DNA from 3 places in the Photobacterium sp. DNB22_13_2 genome. Region 3 is predicted to be linked to each of the others. Evidence: riboswitches for the same ligand, from Rfam matches in the RefSeq annotation. Region 3 holds a riboswitch; each other region holds the start of a gene.
The links. A riboswitch is a leader RNA that binds a small molecule or an ion and turns the genes downstream of it on or off. The one in region 3 is predicted to bind lysine.
Positions count from the first base shown of each region.

Region 1: another riboswitch for lysine. It lies ahead of ACVA58_RS10700 (Na+/H+ antiporter NhaC family protein); the one in region 3 lies ahead of lysC (lysine-sensitive aspartokinase 3).
Region 2: another riboswitch for lysine. It lies ahead of ACVA58_RS02510 (Na+/H+ antiporter NhaC family protein); the one in region 3 lies ahead of lysC (lysine-sensitive aspartokinase 3).

Region 1 covers NZ_JBNNXU010000005.1:341,261-345,952, reverse strand. Annotated here, with positions in the region: gene ACVA58_RS10710 (alkaline phosphatase) at 1-193, shown strand, start outside; gene ACVA58_RS10705 (BCCT family transporter) at 325-2,238, opposite strand; lysine riboswitch at 2,424-2,594, shown strand; gene ACVA58_RS10700 (Na+/H+ antiporter NhaC family protein) at 2,678-4,264, shown strand; gene ACVA58_RS10695 (family 16 glycoside hydrolase) at 4,357-4,692, opposite strand, start outside.
Region 2 covers NZ_JBNNXU010000001.1:586,970-591,661, forward strand. Annotated here, with positions in the region: gene hisIE (bifunctional phosphoribosyl-AMP cyclohydrolase/phosphoribosyl-ATP diphosphatase HisIE) at 1-389, shown strand, start outside; gene ACVA58_RS02505 (thymidine kinase) at 458-1,036, opposite strand; gene ACVA58_RS02510 (Na+/H+ antiporter NhaC family protein) at 1,219-2,814, opposite strand; lysine riboswitch at 2,914-3,097, opposite strand; gene ACVA58_RS02515 (H-NS family histone-like protein) at 3,468-3,863, shown strand; gene ACVA58_RS02520 (lytic murein transglycosylase) at 4,144-4,692, opposite strand, start outside.
Region 3 covers NZ_JBNNXU010000013.1:5,630-10,321, reverse strand. Annotated here, with positions in the region: gene ACVA58_RS17845 (PglL family O-oligosaccharyltransferase) at 1-363, shown strand, start outside; gene ACVA58_RS17840 (pyridoxal-phosphate-dependent aminotransferase family protein) at 444-1,562, opposite strand; lysine riboswitch at 1,817-2,003, shown strand; gene lysC (lysine-sensitive aspartokinase 3) at 2,112-3,494, shown strand; gene metH (methionine synthase) at 3,591-4,692, opposite strand, start outside.

The sequences.
Region 1 (4,692 bases), on a different contig from region 3:
ATACTACAGTGGTGACCACACCAATGAACTGGTTCGTGTCTACCTCAGAGGTGCCGGCACTGAGTTGATCAATCAATATATCAACGGCAATGACCCGCAATATGCTGATAAATACAACAACACTGGCGCAACGGGTGACTATATCGATAACACTAACGTTTTTGACCTAATGAAAACACTCATAAGTCAATAACCGTTGAAAAAAAGGCCCACTGTTTGGTAAAAACAGTGGGCCTTATCAGAGCATTCCCCTTGCGCCAATCACAACGATGAATAACATTCTGATTGCTTGCCGCCCTCCAGCTCAAAGGGCGGCACCATTAATTAAACGGCTTGATCCACCATCGCTTCAAGGCGGCTTCGCATCAGTTCATCAAACACCTTACGCGCTTCCTGTGCTTCTTCCGAAGCCGCCAATTTATTCTCTTTTGCTGACATGGCGTCATCCATCAACTGCTGGAGTTGATCCAGTCGCTCTTGTGGCGCCTCGCTAAGTTCAAAAGCAGACTCGCCATTCGCCATGGCTTCGGCACGCATCTTTTTCTTCAGCTTCCACACTTTATACAAGGCTTCACGTTCAGCTTCTGCAGCGGCCATCGCGATGTCTTTCAGCTCGTCAAACTTGGTCAGCGCCATTCCTTCTTTCGACCAAGGGTCAACATCTGGCAACTCCTCGATATTAATTACCGGATCTTCGTAGCCTTCCTGGTGGGTCAGATCAAGCTTCGCCGCCTTCACCGCCGATATCATCAGCATCACCGCAATAACCAACAGCGGCAGACCACCAACAATGGCTGCGGTCTGTAGGGTCGATAAGCCCCCCATGAACAGTAATACCGAAGGCATAAATGACAATGCAAAGGCCCAGAACAAGCGGTTCCAGCGCATTGGGTCTTCCGTCACATTGTTCTGTACCACCGATGCCAAGATATAAGAGATCGAGTCAAACGTAGTCGCTGTGAAAATTAAACACAATAGCGTGAATGCAGCAATAACAGCGGTGCTGTATGGCAGTTGCTCAAGGATTGAGAAAATGGCTTTGGTCGCCCCTTCACTGTTAAGGATACCAACGACATCCAGCGCGCCTGACAGCTGCAACGATAGACCGTAGTTACCCAAAATCATGAAGAACAAAAAGCAGCCCATCGACCCAAAGAAGATCGACCCCGTTACCATTTGCTTGATAGTACGGCCACGGGAGATCCGCGCAACAAACAAGCCCATGCTCGGTGCGAACACCAGCCACCACGCCCAGTAGAAAATGGTCCAGTCCTGTGGGAAATGGGTATTTTCAAAAGAGCCATAGCCGCCGAACGGTTCAGCCCATGTCGCCATTACAAAGAAGTTCGACAACATACGGCCCAGTGAATCAAGCCCGGTTTCCAGCATGAAAATGGTGGGACCAGAGATCAACACAAAGGCCAATAAGCCAAGCGCGCCCCAAAAGTTGATATTACTGAGGAACTTGATCCCTTTTTCCATCCCGGCGTAGGCCGAGTACGCAAAGATCGCAGTACAGAGCATCAACACAATAATCTGGGTCACAGTGTCTTTTGGTACGCCAAAGAGATAGTGAGCACCTTCGGTGATCAAGGGAGCGGCAAGGCCAAGCGTTGTCGCACCACCACCGAGAAGACCAAAGATAAACAGCACATCAATGACCTTGCCCAACCAGCCATAGCTGCGGGCTTCACCAATCACCGGCATCAACGCCGCCGATACTTTTAGCACTGGCTGCTTACGAACATAAAAGAAGTACGCAATCGGCAGGGCCGGTACTAAGTAGATAGACCAAGCAATCGGTCCCCAGTGAAACAAACCATAAGTTGCGGCCCAGCGAACCGCCTCTTCACTCCCCGGCTCAAGCTGGAACGGAGGGGCTTGGTAATAATAAGCCCACTCTATCGTTCCCCAGTACAGGATACTGGCACCGATACCACCACAGAACAGCATCGCTGCCCAGGAAGCCGTGGTAAATTCAGGCTTTTCATCAGGGTCCCCCAACTTGATTTGGCCAATGTCAGAAAAAACGATGTAAATCATAAAGAAAAATGCAGCGACACCGAGCGACAAATAAAGGAAACCGAGCTTGTCGGTCATAAAAGTTTTGGCGATGGCAATCCATTCGGCACCTTGCACTGGAAACAGCAGCAAGGGCACCACAACCGAGATCAACATACCCAACGCCCCGAAGAACGTCGGCTTGTCGATCAATTCAAAGTGTTTACGAGAAAACACGTGAGCTCCTTAAAATAAAATCCCATAGTGGGTAAGTGGGATAATCAAGAAAAGGGGGCAACTGTACAAACCAACATTCTAATGAACACGATGAAAAAAGCTGATTATTAGCTGACATAATTATTCAGCCGTATATAATGTTAGACTTATCACCAAAAACCAGTAGGATTAACGGTGATATTCCCTAAATCAGTAGAGGCGCGCTGCCTAAAAGTAACCGAGCAGAGGGTGATACCTGTGAAGCCGGAGAAAGGAGTCAGCGCCGAAGTGACTGCAGCTATCAACTCAGTCGCTGGGTCTGTGTCGAATAGGCATAGAACTGCCATAGTATTTACCTATGGAGCGCTACCTGAGGGGGTAACAAGTCATACCTATCTTCGTCTTAGTTACACTTCCTTTCGGTAGATCTCCACCTTTAAGTTGTAGGTGTGATGAGATCATGAACCTTGTAGATTTTTCGGACTCTCTATTGTCCGTTGTCCCTGCCATGCTGGCTGTTATCCTTGCCGTTACTACTAGGCGGGTTTTGCTTTCCCTTGGATCCGGTATCTTTGCCGGTGCCATGATGCTAAACCAATATTCACCATTAGAATCTTTGCAGTACTTGGTTGAAAAAGTCCTGGCGATTGTCTGGGTTGATGGCGCAATGAACGGTGACAACGTCAACATGATCATCTTCATGTTACTGCTTGGTGCGCTTATCAGCTTGATGAGTGTATCAGGTGCAACCCAAGCGTTCGCCGACTGGGCAGCGGTACGCTGTAAAGATCGCCGCAGTGCCAAGTCCCTAACCGGTTTGATGGTCTTCATCTTCTTTATTGATGACTTCTTCCACAGCCTGTCTGTGGGTGCCATCTGTCGCCCAGTCACCGACCGTTTCAATATCTCACGTGCCAAATTGGCCTACTTGCTTGATTCAACCGCAGCACCAGTGTGTGTGCTAATGCCGATCTCGTCATGGGGTGCCTATATCATCGCCCTAGTTGGCGGCATCATGATGGCTCACGGTGTGACGGATCAGAGCCCGATCTCGGCCTTTGTCGAGATGATGCCAATGAACCTGTATGCGGTATTCACTTTGGTCATGGTGCTGTGTGTTATTGCCTTCCAACTTGATATCGGCCCAATGCGCAAGCATGAGAAATGGGCACTGGAAGGCAAGCTATGGGATGAATCCAAGGGCAAACCTGCTGGTTTGGAGGTTGAAGTACCAGAATCAGCCAAAGGCGGCATGATCGACATGGTATTGCCTATCCTGACCCTGACGATGGCGACAGTCTTTTTCATGGTGCAATCGGGCGCAGATGTACTTGCTGCCAAAAGCGAAGCCTTCAGCGTAATTGGCTCATTCGAGAACACTGATGTGGGCTCCTCACTGGTATACGGTGCGATTTGTAGCCTAGTGGTTTCTATTACACTGGCTCTTCGCCTGAAGTTGGGTACGGACAGCTGGATGAAAGCGGCACCACAGGGTATTTCTGCTATGATGCCAGCGATCATCATCCTGTTCTTTGCTTGGACTATTGGTGCCGTTGTCCGTGACATGCAAACCGGTATTTACCTCGCTTCAATGTCAAACGGCAACCTGCCTGTTGAGCTGCTTCCAGCGGTTGTCTTCCTACTGTCTTGTGCAATGGCGTTTGCTACCGGCACCAGCTGGGGCACCTTCGGGATCATGTTACCGCTAGCCGGTGATATTGCTGCAGCCAGTGACATTGCACTACTGCTTCCTATGCTATCCGCTGTATTGGCTGGCGCAGTATTTGGGGATCACAGTTCGCCAATTTCAAGCACCAGTATCCTGTCGGCGACCGGTGCCGGCTGTCACCATATGGACCATGTTATGACCCAGCTACCGTACGCATGTTCGGTTGCTTTCGGTGCCCTACTGGGTTACCTCGCTATCGGTTACACTCATTCTGCTTGGGCGGGTGTTGCTGTAAGTGGTCTTTGGTTCCTGGCCTTCTGTGCCTTTGCGGTTCGCAAGAGCAAGCCTGTTATGGCTGCCGAGCCTGTAACAAGTTAAACCGTCAACGAATTTTAGGACGAGACGCTCATCCAAAAAGAGCAAGGCCATTTGATGGCCTTGCTCTTTTTTTATGACCATCCACCAGCTAGCTACTGGCTGTGCTTGATTTGCAGATCAGAAAAATAGGCATCATTCCCAGGCTGGGTAATCAATCCGATGACCCCTTTGTGCTCTGAGCCGTGGAACAAGCGCTCAACCACCAACACTTTTTCACCATCGATATAAAAAATCGCTTGGTTGTTATTTATTTCAGCCGTTAATTTAAACCACTGGCCGGGGCGTATCTTCGCAGCTGTTTCATACTGGCCCGGAGCGCTTTCTCTCAGCACATCCCCAGAATGGTCGGGATAAGAAAAATACTGAATCGTTAACTCTCGCTGCGCTTCATCTTCCGACATCGCATTAACTGGACGTAAGTAAACCCC
Region 2 (4,692 bases), on a different contig from region 3:
AAGACACCCTCTTGGTAAAAGTCGATCCTATCGGCCCAACCTGCCACTTGGACACCACAACCTGTTTTGACAGCGATACCGCTGAAGCAGGCCAAGTTGAACAACCCGCTCTGGTGTTCCTTCATCAACTTGAACAGGTCCTGGCTTCTCGTAAAGGTGCCGATCCTGAATCGTCCTATACCGCCAGTTTGTATGCCCGCGGGACTAAACGGATTTCGCAGAAGGTCGGTGAAGAAGGCGTTGAAGTCGCGCTTGCGGCAACGTCGGGTGACAAGGCGGAATTAGTTTGTGAGTCTGCCGATTTAATCTACCACCTACTGGTACTGTTGCAGGATCAGGGAATGTCGTTGTCCGATGTCACGGCCAAGTTACAAGAGCGCCATAAATAGAGCGACTTGACGATTGGTTAACAAAAAGCCCGGTCAAAATTGGCCGGGCTTTTTATTGAATGCAATATTTAGCGCTCAAGGGCTTCCTTGTAGTGCTTTCGGCATACCGATACATAACGATCGTTGCCACCGATCTCGACCTGATCACCATCAGCAATCGCTTTGCCGCTGGCATCTTGGCGGATCACCATATTGGCTTTACGACCACAGTGACAGATGGTTTTCAGTTCAACCAATTTATCTGCCCAAGCGAGCAAATAACGGCTGCCTGCAAAAAGTTCGCCACGAAAATCACTGCGCAGACCATAGCAAAGCACTGGAATATTCAGTTTGTCGACAACTTCGGTTAATTGGTATACCTGCTCTTTGGTTAAGAACTGGCATTCGTCAATCAGTACACAATCAATTTTTTGCGTTCCATTCATATCTTGCAGGCGGACATATAGATCCTCGCTGGCATTAAACAGCTCAGCTTCTTCTTGCAAACCAATCCGAGAGCTGACCATGCCTTTGCCATAACGATCATCAATTGCCGCAGTAAAAATCACTGGCGTCATTCCCCGCTCGCGATAATTAAATGATGACTGTAATAATGTTGTCGACTTACCCGCATTCATTGCCGAATAATAGAAATACATCTGGGCCATTAAGCTTCCCTAATAATACGATTGGTGCGTGAAAAAACAGCCGAGATGCTACAGAAAAGCCTTTCAGATTGAAAGGAGCAAGCTCAACTTCTTTGTAACTGGATATCGGAAAATCTCTCATCTGACTGAAATAAAAAAAGCCTGTATCAAATACAGGCTTTTTTCATATTCAACCGTCAGTCTTAAGCGTTAGCCGCTGCTTCCTGAGGACGGCGAGATAGCCACGATAGGCAGGCACAAGCGACGATGAAAGCAATGGTTGCCGTCATGAACGACACAGCCAGAGAGCTTGTGAAGCCAAGCACCAAGAAACCGATGGTTGATACTACGGCCATCGACAATGCGTAAGGTAGCTGAGTTGATACGTGATCGATGTGGTGGCAGCGTGCACCCGTTGACGACAGAATCGTGGTGTCAGAGATAGGCGAACAGTGGTCACCAAATACCGAACCCGCCAATACTGCACCTAGCATTGGAAGCATCAGCATGATATCCGTCGCGGCAGCCAGATCACCCGCGATTGGCAGCATAATACCGAATGTACCCCATGAAGTACCGGTTGAGAACGCCATCACGCCAGCCAGCAAGAACAAGATAGCTGGTAGCAACATTGGACTAATATTACCTTCCACCATCGTCGACAGGTATTTGCCTGTTGCCATATCGCTGATCACGTTGCCGATGCTCCATGCAAACAGCAAGATCAAAATCGCTCCGAACATCGACTTAGCACCGATCCATAACGTAGAAGACACGTCAGCCATCGGAATGCGTTGGCGGATTACAGGAATTAGCGCAGCAATAAAACCGACCAAACCACCGTATACCAGAGACATGCCTACATCTGTGTTCTCAAAAGCACCCAGCACGCTAAATGCGAGACCATCAGCAGCCAGAGCTTGGTAACCGGTAAAGATCATAAAGAAGAACGTCGCCACAATCAGGGTCACGATCGGCATAATAAGATCAGCAACACGACCATTTTTGCTTTCTTCGATTTCAAGTTCGTCATTCAGATCTTTGGCACGGCTGTCACTATCGCCCTCGTCAAAGCCGCGGCAGTGACTGGCTTCCAGTTCGTGCTTTTTCATTGGGCCAACATCAATTTGGAACCAAGCCACCACGAAGACCATCAGCAATGCAAAAACTGCATAGAAATTCATTGGTGCCAACTGTACGAATGCACCCAGCGGAGTATATTCCGTCACACCATGTGATGCCAAAATACCGCCAATCAAGGTAATAATGTAGGCACCCCAGCTAGAAGCAGGCATTAGTACACACATTGGTGCTGCTGTTGAATCAAGGATATATGCTAATTTGGCACGGGACACATAAAAGCGATCTGTCACTGGGCGCGAGATCGAACCGACAGCCAAGCTGTTGAAGTAGTCATCAACAAAAATAAACACCCCCAAGAAAGCAGCCAGCAGTTTAGCGCCACGCTTACTCTTAATTTTGGTTTGTGCCCATTCTGCAAATGCACGGGTACCGCCAGAAAGTGTCAGCAATGCTGTGGTCATACCCAGCAAAATAAGGAAGGCGACGATACTCATGTTCCAGCTGTTAATGGCGCCGTCTTCAATAAACAGCCCTTTAACCGTGGTACCAATATAGCTTGCGGTGCCGCCGACAGAGAAATCAGTCAGCAGGAATGCGCCCAGAAGGACACCTACACCCAAAGAAACTAAAACGCGTCGTGTAAGGATTGCCAAGCCCAATGCAACCAAAGGTGGCAACAATGATATGGCGGAATGGGAAAAATCTACAATATTCATGATCTCGACTACAACCGATCCTGGTTGGAGATCTACTGTTTTACACGACATCTTGTCGTGTATAGAAGAGCATAAGGAAGGGTACTACCCCTAATCCGACTCCACAGTAGCGCTCCATAGTTAATGTAATTATATACTATGGCAGTGTTGCCCCTATTCGGTGACAACCCCAGCAAGCTGGCTTGATAGTCCGAGCTTACTTCGGCAACGGCTCCTTTCGTAAATCCTCATCGGTATCACCCTACGATTTACTACTAATAGACGATGCGCCTCTACCCTTAGTCTAGGTCTGGTCAATTCTACGGAATAGACATTCAAATGCAACCAGTTAACGTGAAAAAAATGACACAAATAGTGAATAGTCTTGCCACAAAGGACAATAATCAGACAGTTGAAAGCGCTTTTTTATACTTAACACATATGAAATTGATGGCAATTATTTAACCGTCTGTGTTGATTGTGGATAAGAATATTTACTCATCTCGACCATTACATTCTATTACAAATGAGAAATGAACCCAGTAAATTGCAAAAAAATAAATATACCCTTCATTTTTTAATTGGCATCGCCGTATTAAAAGTATTATTATTGCAATTATTGAATTGTCACTGCTATTATTAATTTATAGTTTTAGGCCTACAGGAAATAAAAAATGTCTGATGCAATGAAAGCGCTACTTAACCTTCGCAGCCTTCGCGCTCTTTCTCGTGAATATTCTCTTGAACAACTACAGGAAGCGCTAGAAAAACTTCAAACTGTTGTTACTGAGCGTGAAGAGTCTGAAGCTGAAGAAGTCGCTAAAGAAAAAGAACGTACAGAAAAACTAGCTCAGTACCGTGAAATGCTTCTTGCTGACGGTATTGACCCAGAAGAGCTTCTAGCAACTCTTAATAAAGCACCAAAAGCGAAACGCGCACAGCGTCCAGCTAAATACCGCTTCATCGATGAAAACGGTGATGAGAAGACTTGGACTGGCCAAGGCCGTACACCAAGCGCTCTGAAAAAAGCACTTGATGATGGTAAGTCTCTAGAAGAATTTGAAATCTAATAAATCAAATTACCTACGAACATCTATAAAAACCCGACTTTTGTCGGGTTTTTTATTACCTGTGAAAAATCACCATAAAACAATGTAAGCGCATGATTTATATGTTAAAAATGCAAACTCAAGCATGTGATAACAACACGATTAGTTTGAAAGCCATAGGATAGCTAATAATTAACCGTTGGTTTTAAACCATCATCACAGGTTATAGGATGAATCTTCACTTGCCTCAAAGCATAAAAAGCCAGACCTTTTGGTCTGGCTTATTTGTCATATTATGACATTACCTGATTTGATCGGCTAAATGACTTACCGCCAAAGCGAAATAGTGTGACCGGTTCCACTTAAGTAAAGATTGGTAATTACCGTAGATTAAGTAGGCTCGACCATGTTTATCATCCGGTTGAATAAGCCACGCTTCAATATCAACACTCGGTAGTGCCTGACCATTAAAGCGACGAACGCCTAATCGTTGCCAATCCGTTAAGCTTTTGGCTTTGCTCTTTTCAACCCCCATCAGCGAAGCATCGATAGAAGCGGGTAATGAAACTTGTCGGCCCCAGGTATATTGATCATCCCAGCCCGCTTTTTTTAAATAATTCGCGGCAGAGGCAAAAACATCAGCCTCTGTCTGCCAGATATCAATCTTTCCGTCATTATTGCCATCAACTGCATAAGACAAAAATGACGTCGGCATAAACTGAGGTTGCCCCATCGCGCCCGCCCAAGAGCCTTTCATCTCTTCAGGGCTAATATGGCCCGCATCCAATATTTCCAGCGCCGCCATTACCTGCCCGCGGAAAAAAGCTTCACGGCGGCCTTCATAAGCCAT
Region 3 (4,692 bases):
GGCACCCAACTAACTCAGTACGAAACAACCCACCCGGCCAATATTGACTACCTACTTAGGGTCAATAACCCTTGGGCATGGCAAAATCGATTCGAGTGGGATTTGCATATCACCCAGCTTCAGTTGGGTATCACCAGTAATAATCCCGTTCTGATCAATGAGTTTATCGACTGGGCTGTGCAGAAGGCCAAGCAATGGCCACGTATCGCGCTATACCAGAACCTGATTGCCGCCTACAACCAACTCGGTAAGCAAGAGCAAGCCGCCCAAATTCTGGATGAAGCCCAATACCTATATCCGGGACATGCGTTTTTAACGGAAACGGACTTGCCCGCTAAGGTAGGAGAAAGTGAAACGCCATGATCCCTATCGGGTGACACCAAAACGAAAAAAGAGCTACCAATGGTAGCTCTTTTTGCTAATTAAACCGTAGCAGCTTAGATTCACTTCAACGTGGTTTCCAGTGCCCGTAGGCACAATGCTACGTTTTCACTGCGAGCGGCATAGCCCATTAAGCCAATACGCCACGCTTTGCCAGCAAGCGCACCAAGGCCAGCTCCAATTTCCAAGTTATAGCGTTCCAGCAAGGTCTTCCTTACCTCTGCATCATCAATGCCATCAGGAATGTATACCGCATTGAGTTGTGGCAAGCGATGGGCTTCGTCAACCACAAACTTAACCCCTAATTGCTCTAGGCCTTCACGCAATTCCAGGTGGGCATCTTTATGGCGCTGCCAGGCATTTTCCAAGCCTTCACTTTGCAATAAGACCAAAGCTTCATGCAGTGCATACAGGCTATTAACTGGTGCGGTATGGTGATAGCTTCGTTTACCTTCACCACTCCAGTAACCCAGTACCAAGCTCTGATCCAAAAACCAGCTTTGGACCGGTGCCTGGCGGCTCTGGATTTTAGCGACCGCTTTTTCAGAAAACGTCAGTGGTGACAAGCCCGGAACACAAGACAGGCACTTCTGGCTACCGGAATACACCGCATCGAGTTGCCATTCATCCACCAGCAAGGGCACGCCACCGAGCGATGTCACGGCATCGACAATCGTCAGGCAGTCATGCTCGCGAGCCAACTTGGCAATCGCCTGTGCATCGCTCAGCGCGCCAGTTGAGGTCTCGGCATGAACAAAGGCCACTATTTTGGCATCTGGGTGGCTATCGAGCGTTTGAGCAACCAAGGCAGGGTCTACCGGCTCTCCCCAGTTGTTATCGACCATGACAGCAACCCCACCGCAGCGCTCGACATTCTCACGCATCCGATCACCAAAGACGCCATTGCGGCAGACAATCACCTTGTCACCCGGCTCAACCAAATTGACAAAGCAGGCTTCCATACCGGCACTACCTGGCGCAGAAACCGCTATGGTAAAGGTATTTTGAGTCTGGAAAGCATATTGCAGTAGTTGCTTGAGCTCATCCATCATTCCGATAAATAATGGGTCGAGGTGACCAATGGTTGGACGGCTCAGAGCTTGTAGCACCTGCGGGTAAATATCCGATGGGCCGGGTCCCATAAGGGTACGCTGTGGTGGATAGAAACTACCTATTGTCATTTTTATTTTCCTCCCTGGCGGTAAGCGTGGCATTTAACTCGTTATTGTAAGGTACTGATTGACTATATCAGTATTAGGCTAATTATGCTTATACCAAATCACACCCCCTTGTAGCACACCACTCCCCGTGAATTTTGTGACAATTTTTTGCAATTTTTATGCATATTTTATTTCTATACAATTGACAACCGACTAGGAAATCCGGTTCAATATAGATCGTTTTTTGTTCATCCTGAGAAAAGGTTTTCTCAGGTGAAGACAGAAGAGGAGCGTTACCCAGGTATCTAGATTGCGGGGCCCCACCCCGAAGCAGTCTTGAGAGGGGGAGTAACGCCGAGATACGACATGACAGGGGGCATGGAGTATCGGCTACGAAGGTTGAATCCTTCTGGCTGTCATCTATTCACCATGGTAATGAATAGATGGGGAGCTTCTGGTTGTGTACCGGTTTACATCTTACCTTTTTGCTCTCCTGACTTTTTTGTCGGGACTACCATCCCGAGCCCCCTGTGAATTGCGTTTTGACTTTTTATTACTGGGAGACTCGTTGTGAGCTTTGTCGAAAATAACTTTACTGTTCCTCCACCGATAACCGTAGCGAAATTTGGCGGTACTAGCGTAGCCGATCATGCCGCCATGAGCCGAAGTGCCACGATCATCAAGGATAACCCTGCAGCCAAAGTAGTGTTGATCAGTGCCTGTTCCGGTGTCACCAACCTGTTAGTTGAACTTGCAAATGGAATTGCCGATAACGAGCAGCGCTCCCAACGGCTACAGCAGTTAAAATCGATACACCAAAACATTATCGACAAATTGGCCAACCCTGAAGCCGTTGCTGACCACATAGAACAATTAATCAATACCGTGGCAAGTCTCGCACAGCAGGCCGCCGATACCCCTTCGACCAAATTGACCGATCACTTGGTTGCCCATGGCGAGTTGTTGTCGACCCACCTGTTTAGCCAAATTCTCAACGAAATGGGGGCTCCAGCCCAGCGTTTCGATATTCGCTCTGTGATGCGTACCGACAGCCAATACGGCAAAGCTATTCCGCACATCGAAACTATCCGCGAACTTGCAGATTCGCAGCTGCAGCCACTGCTAGCTGGCGATACCATTATCGTTTCCCAAGGCTTCATCGGCTCAAGCCGCGAAGGCGAAACCACCACATTAGGCCGTGGTGGCAGCGATTACAGTGCTGCTTTGGTTGCCGAGGCTATCAGTGCGGAAACCCTAGAGATATGGACCGATGTACCGGGCATGTACTCTACTGACCCGCGTATCACTGCCAATGCCAAACCGATCAGTGAGATTAGCTTTAGCGAAGCATCTGAAATGGCCAATTTTGGAGCGAAGATCCTCCATCCATCGACCTTGCTACCAGCGGTCCGCCAGCAGATCCCTGTCTTCATCGGTTCATCCAAAGCCCCTGAACAAGGTGGCACCTGGATCCGTCAGCAAGTCAGCGAGCCACCAAAATTCAGAGCTCTGGCATTGCGCTGCAATCAGACCATGGTCACCCTGACCAGCCTAAACATGTTCCATGCTTACGGATTTCTATCTGAAGTTTTCCGTATTTTGGCCGAACACAAAATCTCAGTCGACTTGATCACGACCTCGGAAGTCAGTGTTTCATTAACTCTGGATCAAACCGATACCGGTGGTGGTGCACCAAGCCTGCCAGCCGCTGCGATGGAGCAACTGAGTAAGCTGTGTAGTGTGGAAGTCGAGCAAGATCTTTGCTTAGTCGCATTGATCGGTAACGAGCTAGGCGAAGCACCAGGGGCTGCAACCCAAGTGTTTAGCCGACTGGAGCAATACAGTCCACGCATGATCTGTTTTGGCGCCAGCACCCACAACCTGTGTTTCCTGGTCAAAACCGAAGAGTCGCGCGAAGTAGTCAAGGTATTGCATCACGGCCTGTTCGAATAATCGATATCGGAATAGAAGATAAGAAAAAGGCGCCCAGTGAGCGCCTTTTTTGTCTTTGGTGACCCGCTCAGAACGAGGCGAGGCTATTAACTAGAACTAGTTATTCAAGTTCGGGCCCAGCCATTTTTCGGCCTCGATAAGATCCCAGCCTTTACGATCAGCATAGCTGTCACGTTGATCATTCTGGATCTGGGCGATCGCAAAGTAGCGTGAATCGGGGTGGGAGAAATACCAACCCGATACCGACGCTCCTGGCCACATGGCGTAGCTGGTTGTCAGTGACATATCGATCGTCTCTTCGACCTTCAATAACTCCCACAAGCTACCCTTTTCGGTATGCTCCGGACAGGCCGGATAACCCGGAGCCGGTCGGATTCCCTGGTATTTCTCACGGATCAGATCATCATTGGACAAATCCTCATCCTGCGAATATCCCCAAATATCCTTACGCACCTGCTCATGCAGATATTCGGCAAAAGCTTCAGCCAAGCGATCGGCAACCGCCTGGATCATAATCGCGTTATAGTCATCACCTGCCGCTTTATAAGCATCGGCCAACTCACGCTCACCAATCCCACCCGTTACTGCAAAGGCGCCAATCCAATCCGCTTTACCGCTCTCTTTCGGTGCAATGTAATCAGACAGGCAGTAATTAAAGCCTTTCGGCTTCTCAGTCTGCTGGCGCAGGTTATGCAGTACCTTGGCAACCTTAGTGCGAGATTCGTCGGTATACACTTCGATATCATCGCCCACACTATTGGCCGGGAACATCGCACACATACCGCGGGCTTCCATCAAGCCTTCCTGTTCAACACGATCGAGTAAGTCATTGGCATCTTCAAACAGACGACGAGCTTCCTCACCCACTTCCTCATGATCAAATATGGCCGGGTATTTCCCCATCAACGACCAGGTCATAAAGAACGGTGTCCAATCGATATATTGACGCAGGATAGCGACATCAAAGTTTTCAAAAACCTGGACACCCGGTTTAAGAGGTGCCGGAGGCGTGTAGCTATCCCAATCAATCGCCACGCGATTTGCGCGCGCCACTTCTAGGGAAACAGGCTTGGTCTTGGGCCGCTTGCGGCTATGCTGATCACGCACCCTGACATAGTCAGCATCCAGTTTCTCGACAAAGGCCGGGCGCCGCTCATCAGATAACAGGGAGGTACAGACCCCAACAGCACGAGACGCG